One region of the Peribacillus sp. NPDC097284 genome, then DNA from elsewhere that is predicted to be linked to it. Evidence: predicted binding sites of a transcription regulator. Region 1 holds the regulator's gene; the other holds the start of a gene.
The links. Region 1 encodes NrdR, which represses ribonucleotide reductase genes. Its sites were predicted from a motif close to AACACNATATATNGTGTT; they were not measured.
Positions count from the first base shown of each region.

Region 1 (15,843 bases):
TTTAAACGAAAGCGATCGGCTTCAAGAGCTCATTCAGGAACTTCTTAATTTATCCAAAATGGAACAGCAGGAATTTGTCCTGAAAACGGACAAGGTAGATATGACTACCATCCTTAAAGAAATTCAGGAAATGCTCATGGGTAAACTACGAAAAAAAGAAATCTCACTCGAAGTCAAAGTGCCTTCGCATTCAGTGGTTATTGAAGGGGAATCAGATCGGATCAAACAAGTGTTCATCAATTTGATTACCAATGCCTTAGCTTATACACCAAATGGTGGGATTGTGACTGTAACGGTTGCGGAGAAGGAACAAACCGTGGATGTGATAGTGCAGGACAATGGAATCGGGATTGAGGAGAAAGAGCTTCCGAGGATCTTCGAACGATTTTATCGAATCGACAAGGCAAGGAGCCGAGATTCAGGTGGAACCGGGATTGGACTTGCCATCGTCAAACATATCGTGGAAGTTCATAAAGGCAAAATTAACGTAGAGAGTAAACCGGGAACCGGTACGACATTCACCGTCACGTTGAATAAAAAGTTGAAAGGGAATAGGTAGAGTTTACACAGACTTTACACTTCCTTTAAACAAGCTTCATAATGGAGGGGTACAATGATTGTACAACCCCTCATCCAAGGAGTTAAGTAAGGCAGGGACATTTTAGTCCCTGCCTTTTTCTGTATGGAAATGGGAGTCACCACTTAATTATTAAAAATTTCCAATTTTACGAAACTTTGGTCCATTCTTTGCGTAAATAAGATATAACACCAAATAGAAGGGGTGATACATATCGTAAGCTTAAAAAGGATTTATACGGTAACGGGACTTGTTTTACTTATTTTAATACTTGGAGTGGTGGCCATTTCCACCTGGTATACGGTGGATGAATCAGATCAATCCGTCATTATGACGTTTGGTAAGGTGGAGGAGACGATAACAGAGCCAGGTCTTCATTTTAAATTACCTTGGCCGATTCAATCGGTCCATAAACTATCCAAGGAAACATTCAGCCTCCAATTCGGGTATAAGGAAGAAGGAGGAAAAGTGAAGGAGTATCCGAGAGAGACCAAGATGATAACTGGTGATGAGAATATTGTACTGGCTGACTTGGTGGTGCAATGGAAAATTACCGACCCTCCTAAATATCTCTTCAATTCGGATGATCCACAGAAGATTTTATATGATACGACTTCCGCGTCTTTAAGGAGCATCATCGGAAGTACGAAAATCGACGATGCCCTCACTTCCGGTAAGGCGAAAATTGAAGCGGATGTTCGTGAATTGCTGTCGGAATTGATGAAGAAATATGACGTGGGCATTTCCATCTCCGCGGTTAAATTGCAGGATGTCGAGCTGCCCAACGAAGAAGTGCGTAAAGCTTTCACGAACGTAACGGATGCCAGGGAGACGGCGAATACGAAAATCAATGAAGCCAATAAATACGAGAACAAAAGGATTAATGAAGCGGAAGGGGAGAAAGATGCCCTTATTTCAAAAGCGAACGGCGATAAAGCAGCCCGTACGGAAGCGGCCCGCGGTGATGTGGCAGTATTTGAAAAGCTATATAGTGAATATAAAGGCAATAAGGATATCACCCGGGACCGTCTGGTTATTGAGACGCTTGAACAGGTATTGCCGAATGCCGATATTTATATCATGAACGATGACGGAAATACAATGAAGTATCTACCGCTCCGCCCATTAGAAAAAGAAGAGACGAAAACGGTGCCTGTCCCTGAGGAAGAAGAAGCGAAAGCACCGGATAACGAAGAGTCGGCAGTGAAAGGGGGCACCCAGCCATGAGTGGAAAAGTGATTGATTTCAATGAGCTAAAAAAGGGCGATTTTCATTGGAGAGGTTATGTGAAAATAGGGATATTCTTCATCATCTTTATCATCCTCATGCTGATCATCTTCACTAATGTGTATATTGTCAAAGAAGGGGAATACAAAGTCGTCCGCCAATTTGGAGAAGTGGTTAGGATTGATAAAACACCAGGACTGAAAGCCAAGGTGCCATTCGTTCAAAGCGTTGTGACCTTGCCCAAGTATCAAATGAGCTCCGATGTATCCGAGGCCGAAATCAATACAAGAGATAAAAAACGGATGTTGATCGATAATTATGCGGTCTGGCGGATTGAAGACCCGAAAAAACTGATCACCAATGCGAGGACACTGGAAAACGCCGAAACTAGGATGGAAGAGTTCATCTATTCTGCGGTCCGTTCAGAGTTGGGGCAGCTGAACTATGATGAAATCATAAATGAGAAGTCATCGAGGGGAAGCTTGAACGACCGCATCACAGATAAGGTCAATGAACTGTTAGTGAAGGACAACTATGGAATCAGTCTTACTGATGTTCGTATCAAACGGACGGATTTACCTGCTGAAAATGAGGAGTCGGTCTATAAGCGGATGATATCCGAGCGGGAAAGTAAAGCGCAGGAATATCTTTCAAAAGGGGATGCGAAGAAAAACCGGACCATCGCAAACACTGACCGAAAAGTGAAGGAAATGCTTTCATCGGCGGAAGCCGATGCAGAAGTCATCCGTGCTGAAGGAGAGGGAGAGTCAGCCAAGATATATAATAAATCATTCTCCAAGGATCCTGAGTTCTATAAACTATACCGGACGCTGGAGTCTTACAAAAAAACGGTCGGTAATCAAACGGTTATCATTTTACCATCCGACTCGCCGTACGCAAGCTTGTTAATGGGAAATACTAAATAACAGCATAGCCGTTCATTTTTCTTTCCACTTCCACTCATGGTAGAATGGAAAGAGACGATGAACGGTTTTTTTGTGTGATTAATAGAAGCCGACCTACATAAAACGGGTGTGACTGGAGGAAGACAATTTTGAATAAAAAGTTAGTACTTATAGATGGAAATAGCATAGCTTACCGCGCATTTTTTGCGCTTCCGCTTTTGAATAACGACAAAGGGGTCCATACGAATTCTGTATATGGCTTCACCATGATGCTCAATCGCATTCTGGAGGAAGAAAAGCCGACCCATATACTCGTGGCCTTTGATGCCGGCAAAACGACGTTTAGACATGCGTCCTTTAAGGAATACAAGGGTGGCCGTCAGAAAACGCCACCGGAACTATCTGAACAGTTCCCCTTCATAAGGGAGCTGCTTGATTGCTTTCAAATAAAACGGTATGAACTGGAAAATTATGAAGCGGACGATATTATCGGAACGCTTTCCCTTCAGGCCGAGAAAAATGGGTTCGAGGTGAAGGTCATTTCCGGGGATAAGGATTTAACCCAATTAGCTTCGCCAAACACGACCGTCTCGATTACGAAGAAGGGCATCACTGAAATCGAGGAGTATACACCGAAGCATATCCATGAAAAATATGGCCTTTCCCCCGTGCAAATCATTGATCTTAAAGGATTGATGGGCGATGCATCCGATAATATCCCAGGCATCCCCGGTGTGGGCGAGAAAACGGCGCTTAAATTGCTGCATCAATTCGAAACGGTCGAAAACCTGCTGCAATCGATTGATGAGGTTAGCGGCCAGAAGTTAAAAGAAAAGATTGAGGAGCATAAAGACCTTGCGCTACTAAGTAAGGAGCTTGCGACAATCACACGAGAAGCTCCCATTGAAGTGGGTGTGGACGAAACGGAATATAACGGAATGGATCAGGAAAAGGTCATTGACTTTTATAAAGAGTTAGGTTTCTCGACTCTTCTGGAAAAACTGGACGTATCAGGAGGGGAACCGCTAGAACAGGAAGACATCCATGTTCAGACGGGTTCAGAATTGACAATGGATATGCTTGCCGATGAGAATGCCCTATACATTGAAATTCTTGAGGATAACTACCATCGTGCAGAAATCCTGGGTATCTCCATCAGTAATGAACATGGACATTTTTATTTCCCGGGTGAAACCGTACTGACATCTGAAGTATTCAAAACATGGGCGGAGGATGATACCAAAAAGAAAACGGTCTTTGATGCGAAGCGTACGGTTGTACTTCTGCGCCACCGTGGAATCGATATAAAAGGCATTGATTTTGATGTATTTCTAGCTTCCTATATCTTGGATCCCGGAGAGTCTGTAGATGAAGTGGCGGAAATCACGAAAACGCAAGGGCTTGTGCGGCTAGAGAGCGATGATGTCTTTTATGGAAAAGGAGCAAAGCGGAAGATACCTGGAGATACAGAACTTAGTGAGCATATTGCCAGAAAAGCGAAGGGCATTTTTGCATTGAAAGACCCGATGATCGAAAAGTTGCGTGAGTTCGAACAATACGATTTGTTAACGGACCTTGAGCTGCCATTGTCCATCATCCTAGCAAATATGGAGTGGCAGGGCGTAAAGGTGGACATCGGAAGGCTGAAAAAGATGGGACAGGAATTGGCTGTCCGCTTAAGAAGCATTGAGGAACGAATTTTCGATTTAGCCGGGGAGGCATTCAATATCAATTCCCCGAAACAGCTCGGGGTGATCTTATTTGAAAAATTGGAGCTCCCCGTGTACAAAAAGACAAAAACGGGCTACTCCACGTCAGCGGATGTACTGGAAAAACTGGAAAGCCAGCATGATATCGTAAAGGAAATCCTGTTGTACCGGCAATTGGGCAAGTTGCAATCGACTTATATCGAGGGCTTGCTCAAAGTGGTGAACCAGGAAACGGATAAGGTGCATACCCGATTCAATCAGGCGTTGACCCAAACGGGCCGCCTTAGTTCAACGGACCCTAACTTGCAAAATATCCCGATTCGTCTAGAGGAAGGTCGGAAAATCAGACAGGCGTTCATTCCTTCCGAAAAGGATTGGATTATCTTCGCAGCCGACTATTCGCAAATCGAGCTCCGCGTATTGGCGCATATCGCCAATGACAGTGGATTGGTTGAAGCGTTCAGGGCCGGGATGGATATTCATACAAGGACGGCAATGGATGTATTCCATGTGCCTTCCGAGGAAGTCACATCAAATATGCGTAGACACGCTAAAGCCGTAAACTTCGGAATCGTTTATGGAATAAGTGACTATGGACTTTCTCAAAGTCTTGGGATAACACGTAAGGAAGCTGGGGAGTTCATCGAGAGGTACTTCAAAAGCTTCCCTGGTGTGCAGGATTATATGGAAGAAAGCATTCATGAAGCACGTAAGAATGGATACAGTACAACATTACTGCAAAGAAGGCGCTACATTCCCGAAATCACGAGCCGTAATTTCAATATCAGAAGTTTTGCTGAAAGGACAGCGATGAATACCCCAATTCAGGGAAGTGCCGCAGATGTCATTAAACTAGCGATGATCAATATGAACGAACGCCTGAAAAAAGAAGGGCTTAAAACGAGGATGCTTCTGCAGGTTCATGATGAATTGATTTTCGAAACACCACCGGAGGAGCTCGAGATCCTGATGAAAATCGTACCGGAAGAAATGGAAAATGCGATTGAATTGAACGTTCCACTCAAAGTGGATTATGCATATGGACCAACATGGTTCGATGCTAAATAAATGAAGATAGGTGATTATAATGCCAGAACTTCCTGAAGTGGAAACCGTCAGAAGAACATTGGAACAGCTTGTTTTAGGAAAGGAAATCCTGGAGGTTTCCGTCTTCTGGCCCAAAATCATAAAGGCACCTGAGCCAGTTGAACAGTTTCAAGATGCATTAAGGGGTCAGACGATCCACAGCATTGGCCGTCGGGGCAAGTTCCTCATTTTCAACATGGACGACTATGCGATGGTCTCCCATTTAAGGATGGAAGGGAAATACGGGGTCCATTCGAAAGAGGAACCTTACGATAAGCATACCCATGTCATCTTCACCTTCACGGATGGCAGTGAGCTTAGGTATCGGGATGTCCGCAAATTCGGAACGATGCATTTATTTCGTAAAGGAGAAGAAATGGTGCAAATGCCTCTGTTGCATTTAGGTCCTGAACCACTATCGGAAGAGTTCACCGTCGAGGGACTTCGTGCAAAACTTGCGAAAACGAGCAGGAAGATCAAACCTGTTCTACTCGACCAAACCGTCGTGGTCGGGATCGGTAATATATATGTGGACGAATCCTTATTCCGTTCAGGCATTCATCCGGAACGAGTGGCTTCCACCCTCACACTGGAAGAAATTCAAAAACTGCATGCCGAAATCATCGCCACTTTGAGCGAAGCGGTGGAAAAAGGCGGGAGCACGATACGTTCATACGTCAACTCACAAGGTCAAATCGGCATGTTTCAGTTGGAACTGAATGTATACGGACGCAAAGGGGAAAACTGCAAAATTTGCGGTACCCCGCTAGAAAAGCTAGTCGTCGCAGGACGGGGCACACATATATGCCCGACTTGCCAGCCGAATAAGTAATAATTCGAGAAAACACATCGGATGGGCTCTTTCCATATACTGGGGTAGCAACTAGATGGGAAGGAGCATTCATTCCGATGTGGCTACAAATTATTTTTCTTGCTTTTGCAGTAAGTATTGACGGTTTCGGTGTGGGCATGACGTTCGGTATGCGCAAGGTGAAAATACCCTTGAAATCCATTGCTGTCGTATCGGTCTGTTCGGCAATGAGCTTGGGTATTGCGATGGTCATCGGTGAATTCATCAGTCAGCTTATCTCTGTCGGGGCCGCAGAAAAAACAGGGGGCATTATCCTCGTACTTTTGGGGTCGTGGATGGTGTACCAATATTTTAGGCCCGAGAAGGAAACGAATGATGAGCGATATCACGAAAAAATCATCTTCAATTTTGAAATTAAATCACTTGGAGTGGCTATCAATATCTTACAAAAACCAATGAATGCCGATTTCGATAGATCAGGGACGATTACCGGTATCGAGGCGCTTGTACTGGGCTTTGCGTTATCGCTAGATGCCTTCGGTGCCGGAGTGGGAGCTGCCATGATGGGGATTTCCCCAATCATTCTTGCACTTTGCATTGCCGTGATGAGCTTCATCTTTATCGGGAGCGGACTTCAATCCGGTAAATTGCTTTCCAATAATAAAATCGTGCAGCATCTGACCTTTCTTCCGGGGGTATTACTGATTTTAATCGGATTATTCAAGTTATAAAGAATGGAGAAAAGGGGGGAGCTTATGGGACAAATCATCGGAATCACTGGTGGAATTGCCAGTGGGAAAAGTAGTGTCAGTCAGTATTTAAGAGAATTGGGTTTCGTGATAGTGGATGCGGATGTGGCTTCCCGTGCAGTCGTGGAACCTGGGGAAGAGGCCTACCTACAAGTGGTGAAGGCTTTTGGGGAAGATCTTTTATTATCTGATGGAAGGATCGACCGGGCAAAGTTAGGCTCGATCATATTTCACGATCAAGAAAAAAGATTGCTTTTAAATCGTATCGTACATCCTGCCGTGAGAAATTGGATGCGCCAAGAAACGGAAAAGGCCCTTGCTGCTGGAGCGGAAACGGTATTCATGGACATTCCACTCCTATTCGAAAGCAAGCTGACGTTCATGGTGGAAAGGACACTTTTGGTATACGTGGATGAATCGGTTCAACTAGAGCGATTAATGAACCGGAATGCGTTGACGGAAACCGACGCTTTAGCGAGAATCCATTCGCAAATGCCCTTGAAAGATAAAAAGGAACTAGCGGATGCCATCGTCGATAATAATGGCGATATAGAAGAAACCAAAAAGCAGGTTGTTGAAATACTTAAGAAATGGGAGATCCTATAGAGTGGAAAAGGAAGGGACTTTAACGGTTTCTTCCTTTTTGTTTTGAAAAAGGAAGAAATCCGCTTTTTTATTAACACATTCCAAGAGTAATGTGTTATACTAATTACATATGAAGGGTATTAAGTATAACATTAATATATTCAGGAGGGTCCGATAAATGAATTCAAGAATAGCGATTAACGGATTTGGAAGAATTGGAAGAATGGTTTTCCGTAAGGCAATAGTAGATGAGAGTCTGGACATCGTTGCCATTAATGCAAGCTATCCCGCTGAAACGTTAGCCCATTTATTGAAGTATGATACAATTCATGGGAAGTTTGACGGCATAATCATTGCCGAAAATGATTCTCTTGTAGTGAATGGACGACGTGTACAACTGATAAATAATCGCGATCCAAAGTTATTGCCTTGGAAAGAGATGGATATAGATATTGTAATCGAAGCTACGGGTAAATTCAATGAGCGTTCTAAAGCCGCCATGCACTTAGAAGCAGGGGCAAAAAGGGTCATCCTTTCCGCGCCGGGTAAAAATGAAGACGTTACCATTGTGATGGGCGTAAATCAGGAAGCGTTAGAAATTGACAAGCATTTCGTCATTTCGAACGCGTCGTGTACGACTAATTGCCTTGGACCGGTTGCCAAAGTACTTGATCAAAAGTTCGGCATAGACAATGGTTTGATGACAACCATCCATTCTTATACGAATGACCAAAATAACATCGATAACCCGCACAAGGATTTAAGGCGTGCTCGTGCGGCTGCAGAAAGCATCATCCCTACGACTACAGGGGCGGCTAAAGCTCTTTCATTGGTGTTGCCTCAATTGAAGGGCAAACTTCATGGTATGGCCATACGTGTACCGACTCCGAACGTCTCTTTAGTCGACCTTGTTGTGGATTTAAACCGTGATGTTACGATCGATGAAGTGAATCAGGCTTTCATAGATGCCTCAGAAAATGAGCTTAAAGGAATTATGGAATATACAACAGAACCGCTTGTTTCAAGTGATTTCAAGACCAATCCGCATTCTGCCATCATCGATGGTCTGTCGACGATGATGATTGGTGATAGAAAAGTGAAAATTCTGGCTTGGTACGATAACGAGTGGGGTTACTCCAATCGAGTAGTTGATCTTGTAAAATTGGTGGCTTCGGAGTTGACAAAGGCTTCTGAAGTTCAAATGTCAGTTAAATAAGAGTAAGGGCCCGTTATATGTTTAACGGGCTATTTTTATGGATACGTTTAGGAAAGTTACGGAACCTTGGGTATTAATTCCTTGGTCCTGTCAGATTAACAATTAATGATTAAATTTCCAAAAATGCAAAATGCAGTTGCAAAAGAAATCCATACATTATATACTATGAATCGTGAACTTCCTAAAAAGGGAGTTTGCGTAATGGCTACTTAAAGGGTTAGGACCTCTTTGGACTAACTTTCCCCCGTGGTAGTTGTTAAGGATTCAGAATTTTTAATTATGTAAGGGGGAACAGAATATGGAAACAGCTTACACGATGGAAACGATGGGAAGACATGTCATTTCTGAACTTTGGGGTTGTGACTTTGAAAAACTGAACAATATTGATTTAATTGAGAGAATCTTCGTCGATGCTGCACTGAAATCGGGTGCTGAGGTTCGCGAGGTGGCATTCCATAAATTTGCTCCACAAGGAGTGAGCGGGGTCGTCATTATCTCTGAATCACATCTGACCATTCATAGCTTTCCGGAACATGGATATGCCAGCATTGATGTTTATACATGCGGCAACTTAGATCCTAATATTGCAGCCGATTATATCGCGGAGGCTTTGAATGCACAAACGCGCGAGAATATTGAACTTCCACGTGGACTTGGTCCCGTGCAAATGAAAAAAACTAAAATGGGTGCTTTATAATAAACGGGTTAACAAGAGATGCTATATATGCATCTCTTTTTTGATGCCATGAAATGGCCATTCTTCACTCATGGAAAAGCTCCATTAACAGGCATTTACATAGTAAGTACACACATCCTTTACTTGAAGTTTCACTTTTTACTTGTACTGGTTGTCCCTTTTATATAAGATTAAGATAAAATAGTATTCCTTAGGGAAGTTTGATTAGGAGTATCACTTAAAATACGGAGCTGGTAATGATGAAATGTCCATCATGTCAATATAACGGAACGAGAGTGCTCGATTCCAGGCCTGTCGATGAAAGTAAATCGATTCGACGACGCCGGGAATGCGAGGCATGCGGGTTTCGATTCACTACTTTTGAAAAGGTCGAGGAGACGCCGTTGATCGTCGTGAAAAAGGGCGGGACTCGGGAAGAGTTTAGCCGTGATAAAATCCTGCGTGGACTAATCAGGGCTTGTGAAAAGCGTCCGGTTCCATTGAAGGAACTAGAACAAATCACGAGTTATGTAGAAAAGGAATTGCGCAATCAGGGTATTTCGGAAGTGAAAAGTGACAGTGTCGGTGAAATGGTGATGGACCAACTGGCTGAAGTTGATGAAGTGGCCTATGTGAGATTTGCCTCCGTATACCGACAATTTAAAGATATTAATGTATTTATCGATGAACTGAAAGATTTAATAAATAAAGAAAGAAAGTAGAGCTGAAGATTTACTTTGGCTCTTTTTTCACTATATCTTTTGAAAGGTTTGAATGAAGATGTCAATGCATTGGCAGGAACTGCTCCCCGCGGATTCGTACATGGTGTCCTCTGCGGGGCTGCTTCATGATTATGATCGGAAAATACTGACACGGCTGTACCAACCTCTTATTGGACCGATCTGTATTAGCCTATACATGACGTTATGGAGCGAATTGGAGGAGAACCGGCTTTGGTCGGAGGCTTCCTCCCATTATCAATTGATGAATACCATGGGCCTGAAATTAGGCGATATATATGAAGCACGTCTTTTACTTGAAGGAATCGGATTGCTGAATGTGTACAAGAAATCGAAAGGGGATACGAAGGAATTCATCTATGAATTGAATCCGCCCCTATCCCCGCAGCAGTTTTTCACGGATGGCATGCTGAATATCTATTTATATAAAAAAATAGGAAAAGTCCAATTCAACCGGCTGAAGAGATTCTTTTGTGTGGACACGATTGCAACGGACCAGTTTGAATATGTGACGAAATCCTTTGCAGAGGTTTTTTCATCAGATCATCTAGATTCCCTCTATGTTACGGATGAAGCCAAAAACGAATGGAACCCATTGCCTAAACAGCAATTTATCGATCAATCTGACGGTGTCGAGCCTTCGGGGTTCGATGGCTTGTTTGATTTTGATCTTTTGTTCGCTGGGATGAAGAGCTCGATTGTACCCAAGAAGGCCTTTACGCCTAAGATTAGAAATACCATCGCCAAACTAGCTTTTTTATATGGCATCAATCCGCTTGAAATGCAAAAACTAGTAATGGATGCCGTAACGCTGGACGATGAGATCGATGAAGAGCTGCTTCGGAAAGCGGCAAGGGACTGGTACCAGATTGAACGCCAGGCCGACATGCCTTCCTTGATCAATCGTGTACAGCCTATACGGGAACGGACGCAAAAGGATGAACCGAAAACACAGGAGCAAGAGCTTATTCGCCATTTGGAGACTACTTCCCCGCGTGATCGGCTCATGCAATTATCCGGAGGAGCGGAACCGACCAGTGGTGATTTAAAAGTGGTGGAAGGTGTAATGATCAATCAGAAGCTGAATCCTGGAGTCGTGAATGTTTTAATCGAATACGTTATGCTTAAGACAGACATGAAATTCACAAAGGGATATGTGGAAAAACTGGCAGGTCATTGGGCACGATTGAAGGTTTCCACAGTCATAGAAGCGATGGAACTGGCTAAAAATGAACACCGGAAATACCAAGAGTGGGCACAAGGAAGCAAGAACGTTGCCAAAGGCGGCCGGAAAAAATCGATCAGAGAAGAAGTGGTTCCGGACTGGCTTGAACAGGACGAGGAGAAACAGCCTGAACAGAAAGCGGAACAGCCTGAACTGAGTGAACAAAAACGTGAGCTTCAAGAGAAGTGGAAGCAGTGGAAAGCTGGAGGTGAAATAAACGATGGAAAAGATTAATAGATCGCTTAATAAACTGGCCAATACGGGTGATTTCCAGAAACGCTATGAACAGTTGAAGCAGGAAATCTTTGAAAATGAACAGGTGCGTCTTTTTCTGAATGCCAATAGCTCAACGGTCACAGAGGAAATGATTGATAAGAATTTAGGTAAGCTTTACGAATTCATTTCTCAGAGCAACAAGTGTGATAGATGTCCAAGCCTGGATGGGTGCATCAATATGATGCATGGGTATTATCCAAAGCTCGTTGTTCAAGGGAAGGCCCTTAATTTGAATTATGAAATCTGTCCGAGGAAATTGGCAGAGGATGAGAAGCGGAAACGGGAGAGGCTCATTCGCAGTCTATATGTTCCCAAGGATATATTGAAGGCAACGATTGAAGACTTTTCACAAACGGACGATGAAAATAAACGGTTAGGCGTCCTAGGAAAAGCGATATCGTTCATCATGGAATATGAGCCTGGCAAACGTCAAAAGGGATTGTATATATACGGAAAGTTTGGCGTTGGTAAGACGTATTTATTGGGTGCGATCGCCAATGAACTTGCGCAAAGGCAAATCTCTTCGATGATCGTCTATGTTCCTGATTATTTACGGGAACTGAAAGGTTCAATCGGTGATAATACCGTCAACGAGAAAATAGAGATGGTCAAAACGGCGCCTGTCCTGATGCTTGATGATATTGGGGCAGAATCGATGACAAGCTGGGGACGGGATGAAGTCATAGGGCCCATCCTCCAATTTAGAATGCTTGAAAATTTACCGACGTTTTTCACTTCCAATTTTGATATGAAGGGTCTGGAGAATCACTTGACTTATTCCCAACGCGGTGAGAAAGAAGAAGTGAAAGCGGCAAGGGTATTGGAGAGGATTCAATATTTAGCGGAACCTGTAAAGCTTGATGGTATCAATCGCAGAAGGTAAAGGAAGGTGGTCTCTACAAAGAGGCTGCTTTTTTTTGCCCTTTCACACCATCTTACTTCTAAATAAGCCCCTATTCCCATATACATGAAAAAAGTAAAGCAAGGGGGAAGGGGGGATGTCGTAGTGCAAATTATGTTCCAAAATGATTCGGAAGCTTTAAAACTGATGAATTTCGTTTCTGTCCATCCTTTGGGGACAGAAGTTCAACCATATATTGAATTTTCCCCACAACAAGGTCTCGTTATCGATATGTCCAAACTAAAAACCGATAAATGGCTGACACTGCTCAGTGAAACATTTCATTCCTTTTTACTTGAAGAAAAAACGCTTCCTGTTCTTAAACAAATCATCATCGGCAAATTTTTCTATCGAGAACAAGAAGAAATCGATGCCATCATCGAGATAGCTTCTTCCATCATTGAAGCGGAAAACACCGAATGTGGAGGCAGTTTATTCAGTAGGGAAAAGCAATTGATCGAAGAAGGCCTTCAGAGTATATTGGCGGGAAAGGTGTCTTTTTCATTCGATTCGTTCACTACCTTTCGGTTAAGGTCTTTTCAGCATGCGTTGGAAAAGTATGCAGTTCGGGCCATCGATGAATATAAGCTCGAGCAGGATTACCAAAATTTCATTGCGATGCTCAGGGATTGCCTGCATGAACAGGAATCGAAGGTACCAAGGCTTCACCTTGTCAATCATGACGGGTTTCAATTCTATGATCATGAGCTTGGCAGGATGGATCGCCGAAAACTGACAAGCATGATTGACAGGAAGTTGCTGGCCGATATTTCATTCTTTCTTGATACGGTCCTTTGGGCACCACTCTTATCCATCGCACCGGCTAGCTTATATATTTATACGGATAATAAGGAGGAAGGCCTGATTCAAACGATGACACGAATCTTCGAGGAAAGGGCGACCGTCCTGCCGCTTTCAGCCTTTAAGCAGGCCACTGAATGATTATCTTGGGGATTTTGGGTAAAACCTAATTTTAACCTTGATTTTCAATGCATAACGAATTATAATTTCCTACATACTATTAAAAACAAAAAGTTATGATGAGGACACGGGTATTCTAGTCGCCAATTTACAGAGAGGGAAGCCAGCAGGCTGTAAGCTTCCTATTAGCATAGAACACTTACCACCTTTAAACTTCGGTTCGGAAAGCAATTTTTTTGCGACTATGAGCTGACGGGAAGCTGCCGTTATCTAGTTACAAGTGTCACTTTGCCGTGAAAAGCAGAGTGGAACGAGGGTGGAACCGCGGGTTAATTTAATTACTAAGCTCGTCCCTGTTTTATACAGGGGCGGGCTTTTTTGTGTTTTAATCCGCGCAATTGCTTGGTATCCCCCTGAAACTTGAAACGGATGGTAACTAAAAGAAGGAGTGAAGCTACAATGTCAGAACAACTGAAAATATCTTTTCCTGATGGAGCGGTGAAGGAGTTTGCTAAAGGCACAACAACTGAAGACATCGCAGCATCCATCAGCCCAGGACTAAGAAAAAAATCCATTGCAGGTAAATTCAATGGTGAACTATATGATTTGAAACGTCCAATTGAAGAAGACGGTACCATTGAAATCGTTACACAAGATGCTGCGGAAGCACTTGAAGTTCTTCGCCACAGTACCGCCCATTTAATGGCACAAGCCATCAAACGTCTCTATAAAAACGCTAAATTCGGTGTCGGTCCAGTCATCGAAGGCGGTTTTTATTACGATATCGATCTTGAGGAATCATTGACTCCTGATGACCTTTCAGCGATTGAAAAAGAAATGAAGAAAATCGTCAATGAAAACCTGGAAATCTCACGTATTGAAGTAACCCGTGATGAAGCCATTTCCCGTTTTAAAGAGATTGGCGACGAATATAAATTGGAATTGATCGATGCGATTCCAGCTGAACAGCAAGTAACGATTTATGAACAAGGTGAGTTTTTTGACCTTTGCCGGGGAATTCATGTACCTTCCACTGGAAAGATCAAAGAATTCAAGCTGTTAAGCATTGCAGGGGCCTATTGGAGAGGCGATAGCAAGAACAAAATGTTGCAACGTATTTATGGTACGGCTTTCTTCAAAAAAGAAGACCTGGCTGACCACCTACGTTTCTTAGAGGAAGCAAAAGAGCGTGATCACCGTAAAATCGGTAAAGAATTGGATCTGTTCATGACTTCACAAAAAGTCGGCCAAGGGCTGCCTATGTGGCTGCCAAAGGGTGCAACAATCCGCCGTACGATTGAGCGTTATATTGTGGACAAGGAAGAGCGCCTGGGATATGACCACGTATACACACCTGTTATGGGTAGTGTCGACCTTTACAAAACATCTGGACATTGGGACCACTATCAAGACGGAATGTTCCCAGCGATGGACATGGATAATGAACAGCTTGTTCTTCGTCCGATGAACTGCCCACATCATATGATGGTGTATAAAAACAGCATCCATAGCTACCGGGAACTTCCAATCAGGATTGCTGAACTTGGCATGATGCACCGCTATGAAATGTCAGGCGCATTGTCAGGATTGCAGCGCGTACGTGGAATGACATTGAATGATGCTCATATTTTCGTCCGTCCGGATCAAATCAAAGACGAATTAAAACGTGTCGTGAACCTGATTTTAGAAGTCTATAAGGATTTCGATATCAAGGATTATTCATTCCGTTTATCTTACCGCGATCCAAACAATACTGAGAAATACTTCGACGATGATGCAATGTGGGAAAAAGCGCAAAGCATGTTAAAAGGCGCGATGGACGAGCTTGGCCTTGATTACTTCGAAGCGGAAGACGAAGCGGCATTTTACGGTCCGAAACTGGACGTCCAAGTGCGGACGGCTTTAGGAAAAGACGAAACATTATCGACTGTTCAGCTTGATTTCTTGCTTCCTGAACGTTTTGACTTAAACTATGTCGGTGAAGATGGTAAACATCACCGTCCGGTCGTTATCCACCGTGGCGTAGTTTCTACCATGGAACGCTTTGTCGCTTACTTGATCGAAGAATACAAAGGGGCTTTCCCAACTTGGTTATCCCCAATCCAAGCACAAGTGATTCCAGTCTCACCTGAAGTGCATCTTGAATATGCAAAAGAAATCCAAGATAAACTGAAGGCAGCAGGCATCCGTGTTAATTTGGACACTCGTGATGAGAAAATCGGGTACAAAATCCGTGAAG
Region 1 is NZ_JBIWCZ010000001.1:521,387-537,229, reverse strand. Features, by position in the region: gene pnpS (two-component system histidine kinase PnpS) at 1-559, shown strand, start outside; gene hflK (FtsH protease activity modulator HflK) at 791-1,804, shown strand; gene hflC (protease modulator HflC) at 1,801-2,730, shown strand; gene polA (DNA polymerase I) at 2,859-5,486, shown strand; gene mutM (DNA-formamidopyrimidine glycosylase) at 5,506-6,336, shown strand; gene ytaF (sporulation membrane protein YtaF) at 6,414-7,046, shown strand; gene coaE (dephospho-CoA kinase) at 7,071-7,670, shown strand; gene ACIQXU_RS02700 (glyceraldehyde-3-phosphate dehydrogenase) at 7,828-8,865, shown strand; gene speD (adenosylmethionine decarboxylase) at 9,182-9,562, shown strand; gene nrdR (transcriptional regulator NrdR) at 9,802-10,263, shown strand; gene ACIQXU_RS02685 (replication initiation and membrane attachment family protein) at 10,322-11,740, shown strand; gene dnaI (primosomal protein DnaI) at 11,727-12,665, shown strand; gene ytxC (sporulation protein YtxC) at 12,798-13,625, shown strand; gene thrS (threonine--tRNA ligase) at 14,064-15,843, shown strand, end outside.

Region 2 (15,843 bases), 330 kb from region 1:
TTGATTGAACAAGTTCATCAAACAATTTCAAGCAATGGGCGCGAAACCCACCGTTTTATTATCACAAATTCAGGAATGGAAGAATTCGAAAAATTAATGGTGAAGTTTGGAACTAAATCCGAATATGTCAACTTACAATGCTATGTGGCGTTACTCTTTGCAGATGATTTCGATAAATATAAATTATTAAAATTAATTCAAGCACAAATTGACCAGACTGAAGCTCGAATTGCTCTCCTCGATGATTATCTAGCCATCACAAAAGAATTTCCTGGTAAAATCGATTATTTTCGCCGCATGAACGAAAATTCTCGTTCTCATCATCAAGTGAACTTAAAATGGTTTAAAGAATTGAAAGAAGAAATAGAAGAGCCCAATGCATAAATATAATATCCCCTATCAATATTACTTAGTAAAATTGATAGGGGATATTTATTTAAGGAATCCATAAAAAGGTTTTCAATAATAGAACATTCCTCTACTTGAAATCACACTGAAATCCTCTAGACATTAAAAAACAGCCCTTTGGACTATCTTAATCCAAAGGGCTGTTTTTTTATGAACGATACATCTTTTCATTACTGGTTTAAAGCCCGCACTTCAATTGGGCACCACAATTCGTACAAGTATTGCATCCGCCCATTTCCTGGACTTCACCCTTACGGCAAACTGGACACGTGTTACCCACTTCCGAACCTATCGTTACATTAGTCGAACGCAGTTCATTGATGGTATCAACCAGAACGACTTTTTTCTTTTCTTCCACATCTGTTAAGCCATCCATTTCAAGCTGCTGTTCCATTTGGTTTTCTTCAGCTTTTAATGTAAGAACCTGGCTGTCACGGCTTCCATCTACATAAACCGTTCCACCTTTTGCGCCGCCTTTATATAAGCGCTCGTACACTTTTTGGACCTGCTCGACGGTATACCCTTTTGGGGCGTTAACCGTTTTACTGATTGAGCTATCAATCCAACGTTGAATGATGCATTGAACATCCGCATGGGCTTCAGGAGCCAATTCCATCGCCGAAATAAACCATTCAGGAAGGTTATCAGGATCGGCTTCAGGATGACGATCCAAGTATTCCTGAACGATGTCCGCTTTGACTTCAATGAATTTCCCTAAACGTCCGCTACGGAAATATGTGAACGAGAAGTATGGTTCAAGACCTGTCGAAACGCCGACCATCGTACCTGTGCTGCCCGTAGGAGCCACGGTCAATAAATGGGAGTTCCGGATACCGTGCTCGGCAATGCTTGTACGAATATCCTCAGGCATCTTCTTCATGAATCCAGTATTCGTGAAGCGCGTTCTAAGCTCATTCGTTTCTTCATCCGACGTTCCCTTCAGGAACGGGAAGCTGCCTTTTTCTTTTGCAAGTTCAACCGAAGCCCTGTAAGAAGACGTAGCAATCGTTTCAAACACTTTGTCGACCAGGATTTTTCCTTCTTCTGATCCATACTCGGTTTCACAATAAATTAGCAAATCATGCAGTCCCATGACACCTAATCCAACCCGTCTCTCGCCGAGTGCTTGTTTTTTGTTTTCCTCTAGGAAATAAGGGGTTGCATCAATGACGTTATCTTGCATCCGCACGCCCACTTCAACTGTTTTCTTAAGTTTTTCGAAGTTAACGGTCTTATTATCTTTATCCGCCATCTCAGCTAAATTGACCGCTGCCAGGTTACACACTGAAAATGGAGCCAATGGCTGTTCACCACATGGATTCGTAGCAACGACTTGCTGTCCATAAGCTTTTGCATTCGTCATCTCATTGGCATTATCAATAAAGAATATTCCCGGTTCTGCTGAGTACGTCGCACAAATGTTAATCAGGTTCCAAAGCTCCTTAGCACGGATCTTACGGTAAACCCGGACTTTATGGCCCATTTTTTCCCACTCGCGTACGTCTCCTACATTGTGCCACTCATCATTATAAATCGCCATTTCTTCCGCGTCGTAGCTTTCGACATCAGGGAAGCGCAACTCATACTCCGTATCTTTTTCGACGGCTTCCATGAACTCTTTGGTTAAGCAGATTGAGATATTGGCACCAGTCAAAAAGTCCGGATTGTGGACGCTATACGTTCCGCCTACGCGAACTTTTTCTTCAGCATCCCTAATGATTTTTTCACTGAATCCACCTAGACCCGGAATCTCTTTATAATTAATGATTCCTTGGTACATCGCCGTTTCTTGTTCGGTATGCGGTGTGAACTTCAATTTATCCGATGCATATTTCTTTATGGTTTCATCTTTTGTGTTCTCCATTAGGTAACGAAGAATCCTCGGATTTTGCATTTTTGAAATAATGAACTCCGCAATATCTGGATGCCAATCAGTAAGCATGATCATTTGGGCACCGCGTCTACTTCCACCCTGTTCAACCAAATGAGTCAATTTCGCTATATCATCAAGCCATGAAACAGAACCTGAAGACTTGCCATTGACCCCTTTCGCAAGGGTGTTTCTTGGACGGAGAGTAGAGCCATTCGTACCGACTCCACCACCACGGCTCATGATCTCCATGACTTGCTTTCTATGCTCGGAAATCCCTTCGCGTGAATCTGGTACAAACGGCATGACATAACAATTAAAGTACGTTACATCCGTGTTAGAACCAGCGCCATATAATACCCGGCCGGCCGGCACGAAATTAAGGTCCTTTAATTCTTCATAAAATTTATTGAACCATTCCGTTCTTTTTTCTTCAGTCGTTTCCACTGAAGCCAAACCAGTTGCATTACGCTTGGCAATTTGCTCGTAATATATTTCAAGCGGCTTTTCGATGATATCAAGCGGCCGATTAATGATTCCTGTTTCCACTTCTTCCGGATTATCCAGCACTCCGCGGAACTCTTCATCCACTAAAACCTTTGCCTTTTTCGATTCCCAATCTATTTCGACGATATGGCCAAGACCACGTGCAGGAAATTTCGGATCTTCTTTAATTGTCAATACTACAAAATCGCCAGCAGAGAGTGTGATTTTTTCAGTATCCTTAAAAGAATAACGGTCAAGCATAACTAGACGGGACACGCCCTTATGCATCATTTTCATATCAGCCGTTACAGGATGAACTTGGGGAAATAAAGATATATCTTTATTCAACCTTTCTAGATCAACCTTTAAAGCTTCTTTAATTACAACCGACATAATTCCCTCTCCTTTACATGTTTCAGATCCGTTCTTGTTGCAAAAATCAATATGTAACCTACATGTCCGTTTCGCTTAACAAGTTACACTAAATTTATCATAGCGAAACACAAAATTCAACATGTAGTGTTTAAGTATTTATTTTAACCACTATATATTGTGTTGTGGTTGATTGTCTTTTAATTTTGTCAAACGGTGAATCAATTAATTGAGTTAGTAAAAGGGAGGAAAATGTCGATTTATAATAAAAATTAGACAGATTTCAATGAATTTGAACATTGCATTTTGCCCGCCTCTTTCAAAGCACTGACGTTACAAGGAATACATGCTTGTTCACACAAATCTGAAAAAACTTATTTATTCCCGACTCTCGCTTCCCCTCTTTTTCTACCTCAAAAAATTCCAGTCATCACTTTCATATTTATTTTTGGCGATGTCCTTCACTTCCTGTAATTGCTTTTCACTCAGCACATATGGTTTCAAATCAATCGACAGACCCTCAGAAAAACCGTTTTCAAAGGCTACCTTCGCCTCGGAAATAGTTATTTTTCTACCAGCAATGTCATTGATGGCCACTGCTTTGTTTCTCAGATTGTTTTTCATCTTCTCTTTTACTTTATCATCGGAGAACTTGAATACACTAAATAGCTTCTCCTCATCAAGTTCAAGCAGGATGGCTCCATGCTGAAGGATAACACCTTTTTGTCTCGTTTGTGCGCTGCCCGCAACTTTCCTTCCCTCAACCACCAGTTCATACCAGCTTGGCGCATCAAAGCAAACTGAGGACTTTGGAGATTTCAGCATCTCTTTATCCTGGTCAGTTTCAGGCACAGAGAAATAGGCATCCAGTCCGAGGTTTCTGAACCCCTTTAATATTCCTTCAGAAATCACCCGATATGCTTCGGTCACTGTATTCGGCATTCCCGGATAAGACTCTGGGACAATGACGCTATAGGTGAGTTCATGTTCATGCAAAACAGCCCGACCGCCTGTAGGCCTACGGACAAAACCTAAGCCTTGCCTTTCAACTTCCGCCAAATCGATTTCGGTCTCAGCCCTTTGAAAATACCCGATGGATAATGTAGCCGGGTTCCACCCGTAAAACCGGATCATGGGAGGGATTTCCCCATTACTCTGCCAATTCAAGAGTGCTTCGTCCATTGCCATATTATAAGCAGGTGAACAATCGCCTGAATCAATGAATCCCCATTTTTCTTTCGTCACGATTACCCCTCTTTTCACGTAGGCTTATTAAACCCTCTAAAAAAACTCACAAGTAGTAGTTTACCAGAGTTTAGCAACGTAAAAAAGAAAGTAAGCTATTCCACCAAATATTTATAAAATTTTTTTTGATTATTGGAGAAACCAATTATATAATAGACATTGTCTGTATTCGTTTAGGTAGAAGGGAGTTTTTATGGTTGGATATCTTATATACACTGATTATCATCATAGTAGCCATCGTTGCATATTCACTATTTAATTGGTTCCGTCAACGTAAAATCGTTAAAACCTTAACACAGGAAGAATTTATCTCTAATTACAGAAAAGTTCAATTAATTGACGTACGGGAACCTAATGATTTTGATAATGGACATATCTTAGGGGCAAGAAATATCCCTATGACACAAATGAAGACCCGCTTAGTGGAGATTAGGCAGGACAAGCCTGTATACTTGTATGCTCAAAGTGAAATCATTAGCGGAAGAGCGGCAGCCATGCTATATAAAAAAGGCTACAGAGAACTTTTTCACTTAAAAGGCGGTTTCAAAATGTGGACAGGGAAGATCAAGGCGAAGAAATAAGGCCAATTGCCTAAACCTTCCATCTTATCCGGTTTTGAAACATATCATACTGTTCAATAGGGAACTCATGCTTAACAGGCCAAGCATGTTATTTCCCGAGATACATATGAATTTCACCAACTAAAAAACCCCCCGCCATCTGGCAGGGGTTTTTTCAGCATCATGCTTGATAACGAAGAATTGGTTTTCTAGCGGCCAATGTTTCATCCAGGCGTTTAATAACCGTGGTATGGGGTGCCTCCTGAACGATTTCAGGGGTTTCTTCGGCTTCCTTGGCTATTTGTATCATTGCATCTATGAAAGCGTCCAGTGTTTCTTTTGACTCCGTTTCCGTCGGTTCGATCATCATTCCTTCTTCTACATTTAACGGAAAATATATGGTAGGTGGATGATACCCAAAATCAAGTAGTCTTTTCGCAATATCTAATGTACGGACTCCCAACTGCTTTTGCCTCCGACCACTCAATACAAATTCATGCTTACAATGGCGATTATATGGCAAATCGAAAAATGGTTCCAAACGTCGCATCATATAATTTGCATTGATGACGGCATTCTCCGTAACGGCCTTAAGTCCATCCGGTCCCATTGACCTTATGTACGTATAAGCCCTTACATTGATGCCGAAGTTCCCATAATAGGGTTTGACCCTTCCAATGGATTGTGGACGGTCATAATCAAGGACAAACTGATCGCCCTCTTTTGTCACGATCGGTTTAGGCAAATAGGGAATTAAATCCGACTTCACCCCAACCGGACCTGAACCAGGTCCTCCTCCGCCATGGGGTCCAGTGAATGTTTTATGGAGATTTAAATGAACAACGTCAAAACCCATATCTCCTGGACGCACTTTGGAAAGAACAGCATTCAGGTTAGCCCCGTCATAATATAGCTTTCCACCGGCATCATGGACAAGTTGTGCCATCTCCAGGATGTTCTCTTCGAATAAGCCTAATGTATTTGGATTTGTAAGCATTAATGCTGCTGTATCTGGTCCTACCACTCGCTTCAAGTCTTCAAGGTCCACGAGCCCGAATTCATTGGATTTCACCGTAATCGTCTCTAGTCCGGCAACTGTTGCCGAAGCCGGGTTCGTTCCATGGGCCGAATCGGGGACGATGACTTTCGTACGTTTTACATCTCCATTCGCTTCATGGAAAGCCCTGATCATCATGAGCCCAGTCCATTCACCATGCGCCCCGGCAGCAGGCTGCAAGGTCACTTGATCCATTCCTGTAATTTCCGTCAAATGTTCCTGAAGGTCAAATAACAACTCTAGGGCACCTTGGACGGTTTCTGGGTCCTGGTATGGATGGATATGGGCAAAACCATTGTACCTGGCGACATTTTCATTAATTTTCGGATTATATTTCATCGTACAGGAGCCGAGTGGATAAAACCCAGAGTCCACTCCATGGTTCCGTTTGGATAAAGCCGTATAATGACGCATGATATCAAGCTCGGAAACTTCCGGAAGCTCGGCTTCCTCCGTACGTATATATTCCACAGGCAGGATTTCTTCTAGTGGAGTATCCGCTACATCCATTTCAGGAAGGCTATACCCGATTCGACCGGCTGTACTGATTTCAAAAATGAGTGATTGATCTTGATTATTCATAGTTGATCCCCCAGTTCCTGCGCAAATGCATCGATTTCTTCTTTTGTTCTTAGTTCCGTTACAGCCACTAGCATATGATTTTTCAACTCGGGATAAACGGAGCCCAGGTCAAAACCACCAATCATTTCTTTTTCAAAGAGCCTCTTATTGATATCTTTGTAGGGAAGAGGCAACTTAATGACAAATTCATTAAACGAAGGTCCTTCAAAGACCACTTCAATTCCTTGTGCTTGGAGCGTCTTTTTTGCGTAATGGGCTTTTTGAATATTCTGGACGGCCATTTCTCTGACGCCTTTTTTCCCTAGAGCAGTCATGGCTACAGAGGCTGCCAATGCGTTCAATGCCTGATTGGAACAAATATTGGATGTAGCTTTGTCACGGCGTATATGTTGCTCACGTGCTTGGAGCGTCAGTACGAAGCCCCGTTTTCCATCCTCATCCACTGTCTGACCGACTAAACGGCCCGGCACTTTCCGTAGCAGTTTTTTCGTGACCGCGAAATATCCGCAATGAGGTCCGCCGAATGCGGCTGGAATGCCGAATGGCTGAGCATCACCCGTCACGATATCGGCACCGAGTTTTCCCGGCGGAGTCAATGCACCAAGTGCAAGCGGATTACTCGATACGATAAACATCGATTTCTCGTTATGTATGATTGCTTCCATTTCCTTCAACGGTTCGATGCCTCCAAAGAAGTTGGGGTACTGTACGATGACGCCTGCAATATCATCCGAAGCCAGGTCTTTTAAAGCAGCAATATCTGTGACTCCGTCTTTATGAGGAATCTCGATGACCTCCACCCGTTGACCCTTTGCGTAGGTTTTCACCACTTCCCTTGATTCAGGATGGACAGTAGATGATAATAGAATCTTTTTCCGGCGCGTTTGTCCGGCGGCAAGCATGGCCGCTTCGGCTAAGGCTGTTCCACCGTCATACATCGAGGAATTCGCCACCTCCATACCCGTCAATTCACATATCATCGTTTGATATTCAAAGATGGCCTGAAGCTCTCCTTGAGAAATTTCCGGTTGATAGGGAGTGTAGGCTGTATAAAACTCCGAACGGGATAGGACGTGATCGACGATGACAGGCGAATAATGATCATACACGCCAGCCCCAAGGAAAGATGCATAGTTTTTCAAATCCGCATTTTTGGAAGCCAGTTTCGATAGTTCCTTCATTAAGGCTGGCTCTGATTTTGCTGGTTTTATGTCATATTCACCTTGAAATCGGACATTTTCTGGTATATCGCTGAAGAGATCATCGACGGATGTGACCCCTATAACTTCCAACATTTCTTTTTTATCCTGCTCTGTCATCGGTAAGTAACGATGTTTCATCTTATGGACCATTCCCTTCTATTTTCGTGTATTTTTATAAAAAGGTGTTTGGATAACAATGGCTTTCAGTCTCTTAGAACGGATTTCCACTTCTACTTCCGTGGATAGACTTGAGTGATTTTTATCGATAAGGACCAATCCAACATTTTTATTCAATGTTGGTGACTGAGTCCCTGTCGTCACTTCGCCAATGAGTTTCTCCCCGTTATATACTTTATAGCCATGCCGAGGTATGCCTCTGTCAATCATTTCGATGCCAACAAGCTTACGTGGTGCCCCTTTTTCCTTTTGTTCGGCAAGCACGGCTTTTCCAAAAAAGTCTGACGCCTTATCCGGTTTAACCGCAAAACCAATCCCCGCTTCGATTGGGGTGATGTCCGGCGAAAGCTCTTGACCATAAAGCGGTAGTTTCGCTTCGAATCGAAGGGTATCACGGGCCCCCAGTCCAATCGGTTGTATCCCATCATCTTTACCAGCTTCCAAAATTTTTCTCCAGAGGGCTGGACCATCCTCACTTCGGCAATATATCTCGAAACCATCTTCCCCCGTATACCCTGTACGTGAAACCATCGTGGATATATTATGAATGTGGACATCTTCTTTAAATTTAAAAAAGCCAATTGTGCTTAAATCGGTTTGGTCGGTAATCTTCTGCAATACTTTCTCCGCTCGAGGACCCTGCAGAGCAAGTTGCGCATAATCGTTTGAAACATTATTGATGCTGACACCTTCCACACCATTCGCTTGAAGCCAATTGAAGTCTTTCTCGATGTTGGCTGCATTGACCACAAGCAGATAATCCTCTTCCGCTTTTTGGTAAACGATAAGATCGTCCACGGTCCCCCCATTTTCATAACACATCGCTGTGTATAGCGCTCCTCCCTGTTTCAGCTTGGCTACGTCATTCGTCAGCATCTTTTGTAAAAAAGAAAGGCTCCCGAAACCTTTTACCTCAATCTCTCCCATATGCGACACATCAAATAAGCCACCTCTTGTACGCACAGCTTCGTGTTCATCTTTTATGCCGGTAAACTGCACAGGTAGTTCCCACCCACCAAAATCGATCGTTTTTCCACCGTGCTCACTGTAAACCTCGAATAATGGCGTTCTTTTTAAATTGCTCAAAAAATGACCTCCTTCAATTTTTTTGCTTGTTCTCTTTCACCTGATATTCCTTAAAAAAAGACACAAAAAAGGACAGAGAAAGCCAAAATGGCTTTTTCTCTGTCCTGAAACCTGAAAGTTTACCTATATTATAGGTTTTCCCCTTTGGTGGCCGTCATTAAATAATTGGCGCTCTCCAGAGTCGCGTCCGATAAGAGTTCATTTGCCTGAGAGATTCACTGCTAAGTTTGCTCCTTCGGCGCTACATATGTAGATGGTAGTCTCTCCCCTTATCCTCACCCGCATATTGATGGAAAAGACTGAAAATTCCCCACCTGATGGTCATCCATTTGCGTGAAATGGGTACCAATCTGCTCATTGTTGATCTTTGGATAAAGCACTATCCAAATGCTAATACTATAATAACTAAAATTATTATCCAAGAAGAATATTTTCCTTCTAACTTCAGTACTATTGCAATTTTCTAAATATATTTACATCCTACCCTAAGATACTTTACTCTGCAATAACTTTCGTGGAGAAAGATTTTATTAACCTATAAAAAAGTTCATGGTCTAAAGAAACTAAGAAAATTATGTTTTAAGAAGGAGCAAGAATCAATGAAAATCAATATATCCTTCAGTTCTGATTGGAATGATGAATTTCTGCAAAAGATGGAAAACGACGGTCCATGGGGAAATTGGGATCTTTATAAACTGGCCATCCAAATGGAAGAGAACCTAATTATTCCTGATTTCGAAGGCTTACAAGCGCCTAAGCACCTTCAACAACTGACTCCCCTTCCCCATCAATTAGAGGCTGCACGTCAGGTGGTTGAACAGATGAATGGCAAAGCCATATTGGCTGATGAGGTCGGTCTTGGTAAGACTATCGAAGCGGGATTGATTTTAAAAGAATATATGATTCGGGGACTGGTTAAAAAGGTTTTGATCCTTGTACCCGCATCACTTGTCACCCAATGGGCTTTCGAACTGAATACGAAGTTTCATATTCCTGCAGTCGTTCAAAGGAAGAGTTATGTATGGGAATCATGCGATATCGTCATATCATCCATCGATACGGCTAAGCGAGCCCCCCATCGGGATATCATTTTCAATCAAGAATATGACTTTATCATTATTGATGAAGCTCATAAACTTAAAAATAATAAAACGAAAAATTATGAATTTGTCCAAAATCTTAAAAAGAAATTCTGTTTATTGCTGACTGCTACACCCATTCAGAATAAAATCGAGGAAATCTTTAATCTCGTTTCATTATTAAAGCCTGGACACCTAGGAAATGCCGCACTCTTTTCCGAAAAATACAAAGGGAAAGGCCGGAACATTCTAGAAGATGAGCACTTAAAGGAGCTTGTCAATACGGTCATGATAAGAAACCGACGTGCCGATACTGGAATTGAATGGACGAAACGGCGTGTAGAGACGATCATCATTGAATTTTCACCAACTGAACAAGCCTTGTATGATGCCGTAACGAAGTTTAAACCAATATCAGACGGAACAAAAGGAAGTGCTTTTTCTTCACTCACCCTTCAAAGGGAAGCATGCAGCAGCCGAGAAGCAGTCTACTATACATTGAAGAATATGAAGGAAAAATACAAAGAACCATCGGCTGACTTTGAAGCAAGATTGGATGATCTGTTTGAGAAAGTAAACCTCACCGAACAAAATTCAAAGGCAGAGAAGGCTTTGGAACTTATTAAGAAAATTGATGACAAGGTCATTATTTTCACCGAATATCGCGCTACACAGCTTTATCTACAATGGTACCTGCAACAGCATGGCATTTCATCCGTTCCATTCCGCGGAGGGTTTAAGCGTGGTAAAAAAGATTGGATGAAGGAACTATTCCAGAAGAAAATCCAGGTATTGATTGCCACCGAAGCCGGAGGAGAAGGAATCAACCTACAGTTTTGCCATCACTTGATCAATTTTGATTTGCCTTGGAATCCAATGAGGTTGGAACAAAGGATTGGACGGATTCATCGACTTGGTCAAGAAGAAGACGTCATGATTTATAACTTTGCCACTAAAAATACAGTCGAAGAACATATTTTGAAATTGCTATATGAAAAAATCCACTTATTTGAAAAGGTAATTGGAGAATTGGATGATATTTTAACGAAGTTGGATATTAACAATATCGAGGAATATTTAATTGATGTTGTCGGAGAGTCCAAATCAGAAGGAGAAATGAAAATTAAAATGGATAATTTGTCTTCCATGATTCAGTTCGCACAAGCTATGAAGGATGGTGAAATCCATGCAGCAACAGGAAATTCATGATTTTTTAATAACCTACTTTCAATCCAACGCATGTGAGGTGTTGGAAAATACCTCTTCATATCTCACTGTTCAGTTAACGATCGAAATGGATAAGGAACTCATGAACAGACCTTTTTACTGGCACTATCTCGAAAAAACCGGTGGGATACCGAATCCTGGCATGCTTACGTTCATCACCCATCCCGAACTGGCACCGCCTGATTTGAAAGGGGAAATCATTCATTTTGGTTCGCCACGGCTCCACCAAATTATCCAGTCGACCAAGAGGCTGGCAGGTTTCATCAGGCTTTTTGAGGATAGGCCTCCCTTGAAGACGGGCCAAAGTCCACTTTTTCCTTGGCTCACCCAAAATGTAAAAATCTCTTATCAGTGTGACAGAAAAAAAGATATCTTCATGTCCATAGGACTTAATTTAATTTCCGGTGAATTCATAGAAGGATTTCATGAGCGTCTCCTGTCGGTCAAGGTCACTCCCAAAATACCGGATTATTCTTTTACACTTTCCCCCTTGATCATGCCTAAAAGCGGGCTATCCAGACTCGATACATATATTCGTAAAAGCTTCGAGAATGATGATCATACCTGGGCGGAAGAAGCGATGGAACGGTGGCAGACAGACTTGAATCTATTGGAACATTTTTATAAGGATATGGAAGATAAAAGCGAAAGCTATTTTACTGAGAAACAGGCATTGCAAGCCCAATATGAGCCAAATATCCAAATTACCATCATCAATGGCGGGCTATTCTATTTATCCGACCAATCATTAGCATAATGGTCTCTTTAGCAATCATTAAGAAAAGCAGATGTCTATGAATTCAAGACATCTGCTTTCTTTTTTTGACTTTTTTAATGAACATGGACACGGCGAAAGGGACAATCCCAAACCAGTGAGAAACTCTAGGCTCCTTATCCTCTTTCCGATGACGGCGCTTTTCTTTTCTTTCTCTCTTGGTTAAATTGAAATACTGTACGATTTGCTGTGTAATATATTTGATATAAGCGTTCGTAGACATACATTATCACCCATGACCAAGTATGCCCCATATTCGTATTCCATATTCGTATTCACCATAAATCGACATGTTAGTCCTTCAGTTTTTCTATCCATTCTATCACTCTACCTAGTTTTTTATCATATAGAATGATGATTCGGCCTGCTCGCTTATTTTTGGTGATAGAAGAAAATTCGATATAGGCATATCGCACATCCTGCTTCGTTAACCTATAGTGAACATCACCATTAGGATAGGCGATTTCCCCCTGAATGCTTTTGGGTACCTCATCCTCCCATTCGGCTGTCACTTCATTAACGGCCAGATGCACTAAGTGATCGGAAAGTAAGGTCTCTTCTACTTCTTTATAAAATTTTTTATCAATAATGAATTGATCAATCATCAGTATCGTGAACATGATAAAAACACTAGCTATAATCATAACCATTGGGAATATGACTCCTTTTTGATTATTCATCAGCCACCAACTCACTTTTAATGAAGGGATGGAACCTTCGTATAAAGGTCTGACCTGCTTTATCCGTTATATTGAGCACGATGACGTTGCCATCCTTTTCAACCTTCACATTCGAAATGTTCTGGAGTATGACCTCATGGCCCTCCCCGTTAACCCGTCTTCTAAGCTTGTCATTATATTGCTCGATTAAAGACAAATCCTCTCCTGAAAGTAAATATAATTTATTCCCCACAACATCCTGGCTTTTGGAGCTTCTGACTTCCTGTTGCATTTGCAACGTAAAGATCTCCCACTCTTTAGGATGTATTCTATTTTTTGTTCCTATCTGGGATTGAATGATTGAGAAAAACTGGAGGATAAAAAGGGAAAGGGTCAGCAGGATCATTAAGGAAAAGAGCATTTCAATCATGGTAAACCCTTCACTTTTTCGCAACATCACAAATCGATTCATACTTCCCCTTTGCATTTTCATATCGGACACATCCTTCAACCATATCCGGAAACTCCTTTTGGACATTCCAGGTCAATTCATACGATTTTTCCTGGTACGTAATTTCTTCGTGGATAGCCTGTATTTCCCCATCCATATATGCCAACAATCTTTCATACAGCAAATGATGGGCATCCGCCCTCAAAACTACGTTCTTACGATTGGACATCGAATCTTCAAGAATAGGAAGCATGGAAATCACTAGGAATACACAAATGGAAAAAGAGGCTATCATTTCTAAGTAGACGTATCCTTTACTGTTTCTCAATCCTGAACCTCCCTTTACCGATATTGACCACCAGCTTGTATTTCCCCTTTGAAGTATCAATGGTCATCGTACCGGCTTTTGAAGCATTTCCATATTGATTGAAATAAAAAGAAGCCCCTAATGTCCCATTCATGAACTGTACGTCCGGCGGTATCTTTCTCTCTAGTATCACTTCTTCCTTATAAGAGTAAATCGTGTAAATATCGTTATCCACATAGAAATAAATCAAGCTTTCGTGACTTATTGCATACTGTTGTGCATAAAAAATATCTTCATTCAATTGATTAAGGAACATCTTATTTTGCATTCCCTTTGAAAAACTTGGATATAGGTTAAGGCCTAGAGTGCTTAATAGAATAAATACCACAAGGACAATCAGGGTCTCGGACATGGTGAATCCTCCGGAGGAAGGGCTATCCTCCCCGAATTTTCTACTCAACGACTGTAACCTTTCCTTTATTGTCAATGCTGATGCCGTCCCCATTCGGACAGGATTTCTGTTTAAGGTATCCTTGAGTTTCCAAATCATTAATACCGGAAGGCAACTTGGAATTGTCTATCTCATAAGCTTGGACTTGGGCCTGAACCATTTTGACAAAAGCCTCACACCCCTTAGAATGGATGGTCGATTGATGCTTCGTGATGTTCGGTATGGTGATAATCAGCAGAATCGAGATGACGAGCAATACAATAAGCATTTCAATTAACGTAAAGCCTTTTTCGTTTAAATATTTCTTCATATTAATCTGCTAATTACGAAAATAACAAGAATGCACTCAATATTTTCTGAGCAGATTCACCTCCCATTTTTTCTTGTACCTTATATTCCATCTAGTAGAGAAAACATCGGCAATAAGACAGCCATATAAATAGAAATAATCAATAGCCCGATTATAGAAAAAAGAAGAGGTTGTATGACTTTCATGATGGTGTTCATCCTCTCTTCAATCTTTTCCAATAAAAAACGGCTGTAATGGAGTAACTCAGAATCAAGCCTGCCATACTTTTGTCCATTCGCTGCGATAATCGACAAGTTCTTATCAAAGTAGGGTTGCTCTTGAAAGATGGTTTCTAGCGACCTGCCCTCCATTAAATCATCTTTAATGATGGAGCAAAGCTTTTGATAAAATGGTTGCTGCTGGTTTACGGAGAATAATTTAATGCTCTCATTAATAGAAAGTCCACCAGCGAGGAGACCGCTGAACTGACTTGCAAAAAAATACGTTTCATACAACTTGATGAAGGGTCCTGCCAACGGAATCTTCATCAATAATCGCCGTTGTCTTAATGGACATAGTTTGTCGAACCAGAATTGTTTGAATAAATAGAAGATAAGGAGCATTCCAAGTAGGATGAAGGGGATCAGCGGGAGGATGACTGAGGATGCAGCCAACACATTCAGGATCATATTCTGTTTAACATTCATCGTCTGAAAAATCGTCTGAAACTTGGGGAGAAGGACACTTTGCAGTACATAAAATACAATGCTCACAAAAAAGAACAGGAAAATCGGATAGATCATGAGTTTTTTCACTTTTTCTGTATCTTCCGTCCGTTTCTTCCAGTAGTCCCCACCTTCCTTCAATGCTCGATCAAGGTCGCCATATTGTTCGCCATAAAATATAAAACTTACAAGCTCTGGATGAAACGTAAGATTCGTCAACACTTGATGCAAAGGGTGCCCACTCCTTAAATCCTGAATGGCCTGATTGAAATCCCCGGCCTTTTTCCTGGATTCCTGAAATTCCAGGAAGTGGATCGCCTCGGCTAATGGATAACCATGAGCTAATAATTCGCCCAGCTTCGTTATAAAGACAGCTTGTTCTTTCAACGTCCATTTACTTTTTGGTTTCTTCGTAAACCAACCGTTCAAATTCATCGAGATTCACATAGCCCATCGCTACCGCTTTCCCAATTTCGTCTTTCAGCTGACGATAGGTGGCTTTCCCCTTTCCTTTTTCCTCTTTCGTCAACTTCAAGACTTCCGCTAGACTTTTTCCAGTCAGCAACTCATATACGCTGGCCCTTTTATTTCGGTAGGTCATGGAACAATCGGGTGCACACTCGCCCTCACAATGCGGGCATTTCAATTCCACCAGTCTTTGCGCCGTCACACCAATCAAACTCTGTTCAATCTCCAGCCAGCTTACACCGAACTCTAGAAGCCTAGAAATGGCTCCTTGAGCATCCCTTGTATGCATAGTAGTAAGGATTAGATGCCCGGTCAATGCGGCCCGTACTGCAATCTTTGCCGTTTCGGAATCCCTAATTTCCCCGAC
Region 2 is NZ_JBIWCZ010000001.1:192,051-207,893, forward strand. Features, by position in the region: gene ACIQXU_RS01010 (PadR family transcriptional regulator) at 1-384, shown strand, start outside; gene ACIQXU_RS01015 (vitamin B12-dependent ribonucleotide reductase) at 587-3,157, opposite strand; gene ACIQXU_RS01020 (lipoate--protein ligase family protein) at 3,545-4,381, opposite strand; gene ACIQXU_RS01025 (rhodanese-like domain-containing protein) at 4,579-4,962, shown strand; gene gcvPB (aminomethyl-transferring glycine dehydrogenase subunit GcvPB) at 5,123-6,580, opposite strand; gene gcvPA (aminomethyl-transferring glycine dehydrogenase subunit GcvPA) at 6,577-7,920, opposite strand; gene gcvT (glycine cleavage system aminomethyltransferase GcvT) at 7,939-9,045, opposite strand; glycine riboswitch at 9,143-9,226, opposite strand; glycine riboswitch at 9,230-9,324, opposite strand; gene ACIQXU_RS01045 (DEAD/DEAH box helicase) at 9,645-11,333, shown strand; gene ACIQXU_RS01050 (YqhG family protein) at 11,311-12,108, shown strand; gene ACIQXU_RS01055 (YqzE family protein) at 12,152-12,349, opposite strand; gene comGG (competence type IV pilus minor pilin ComGG) at 12,420-12,776, opposite strand; gene comGF (competence type IV pilus minor pilin ComGF) at 12,799-13,278, opposite strand; gene ACIQXU_RS01070 (hypothetical protein) at 13,226-13,564, opposite strand; gene comGD (competence type IV pilus minor pilin ComGD) at 13,551-13,955, opposite strand; gene comGC (competence type IV pilus major pilin ComGC) at 13,996-14,304, opposite strand; gene comGB (competence type IV pilus assembly protein ComGB) at 14,385-15,443, opposite strand; gene comGA (competence type IV pilus ATPase ComGA) at 15,403-15,843, opposite strand, start outside.
Region 2: a site for NrdR is predicted at 3,304-3,321, ahead of ACIQXU_RS01015 (vitamin B12-dependent ribonucleotide reductase). Genes of this name have one in related genera too.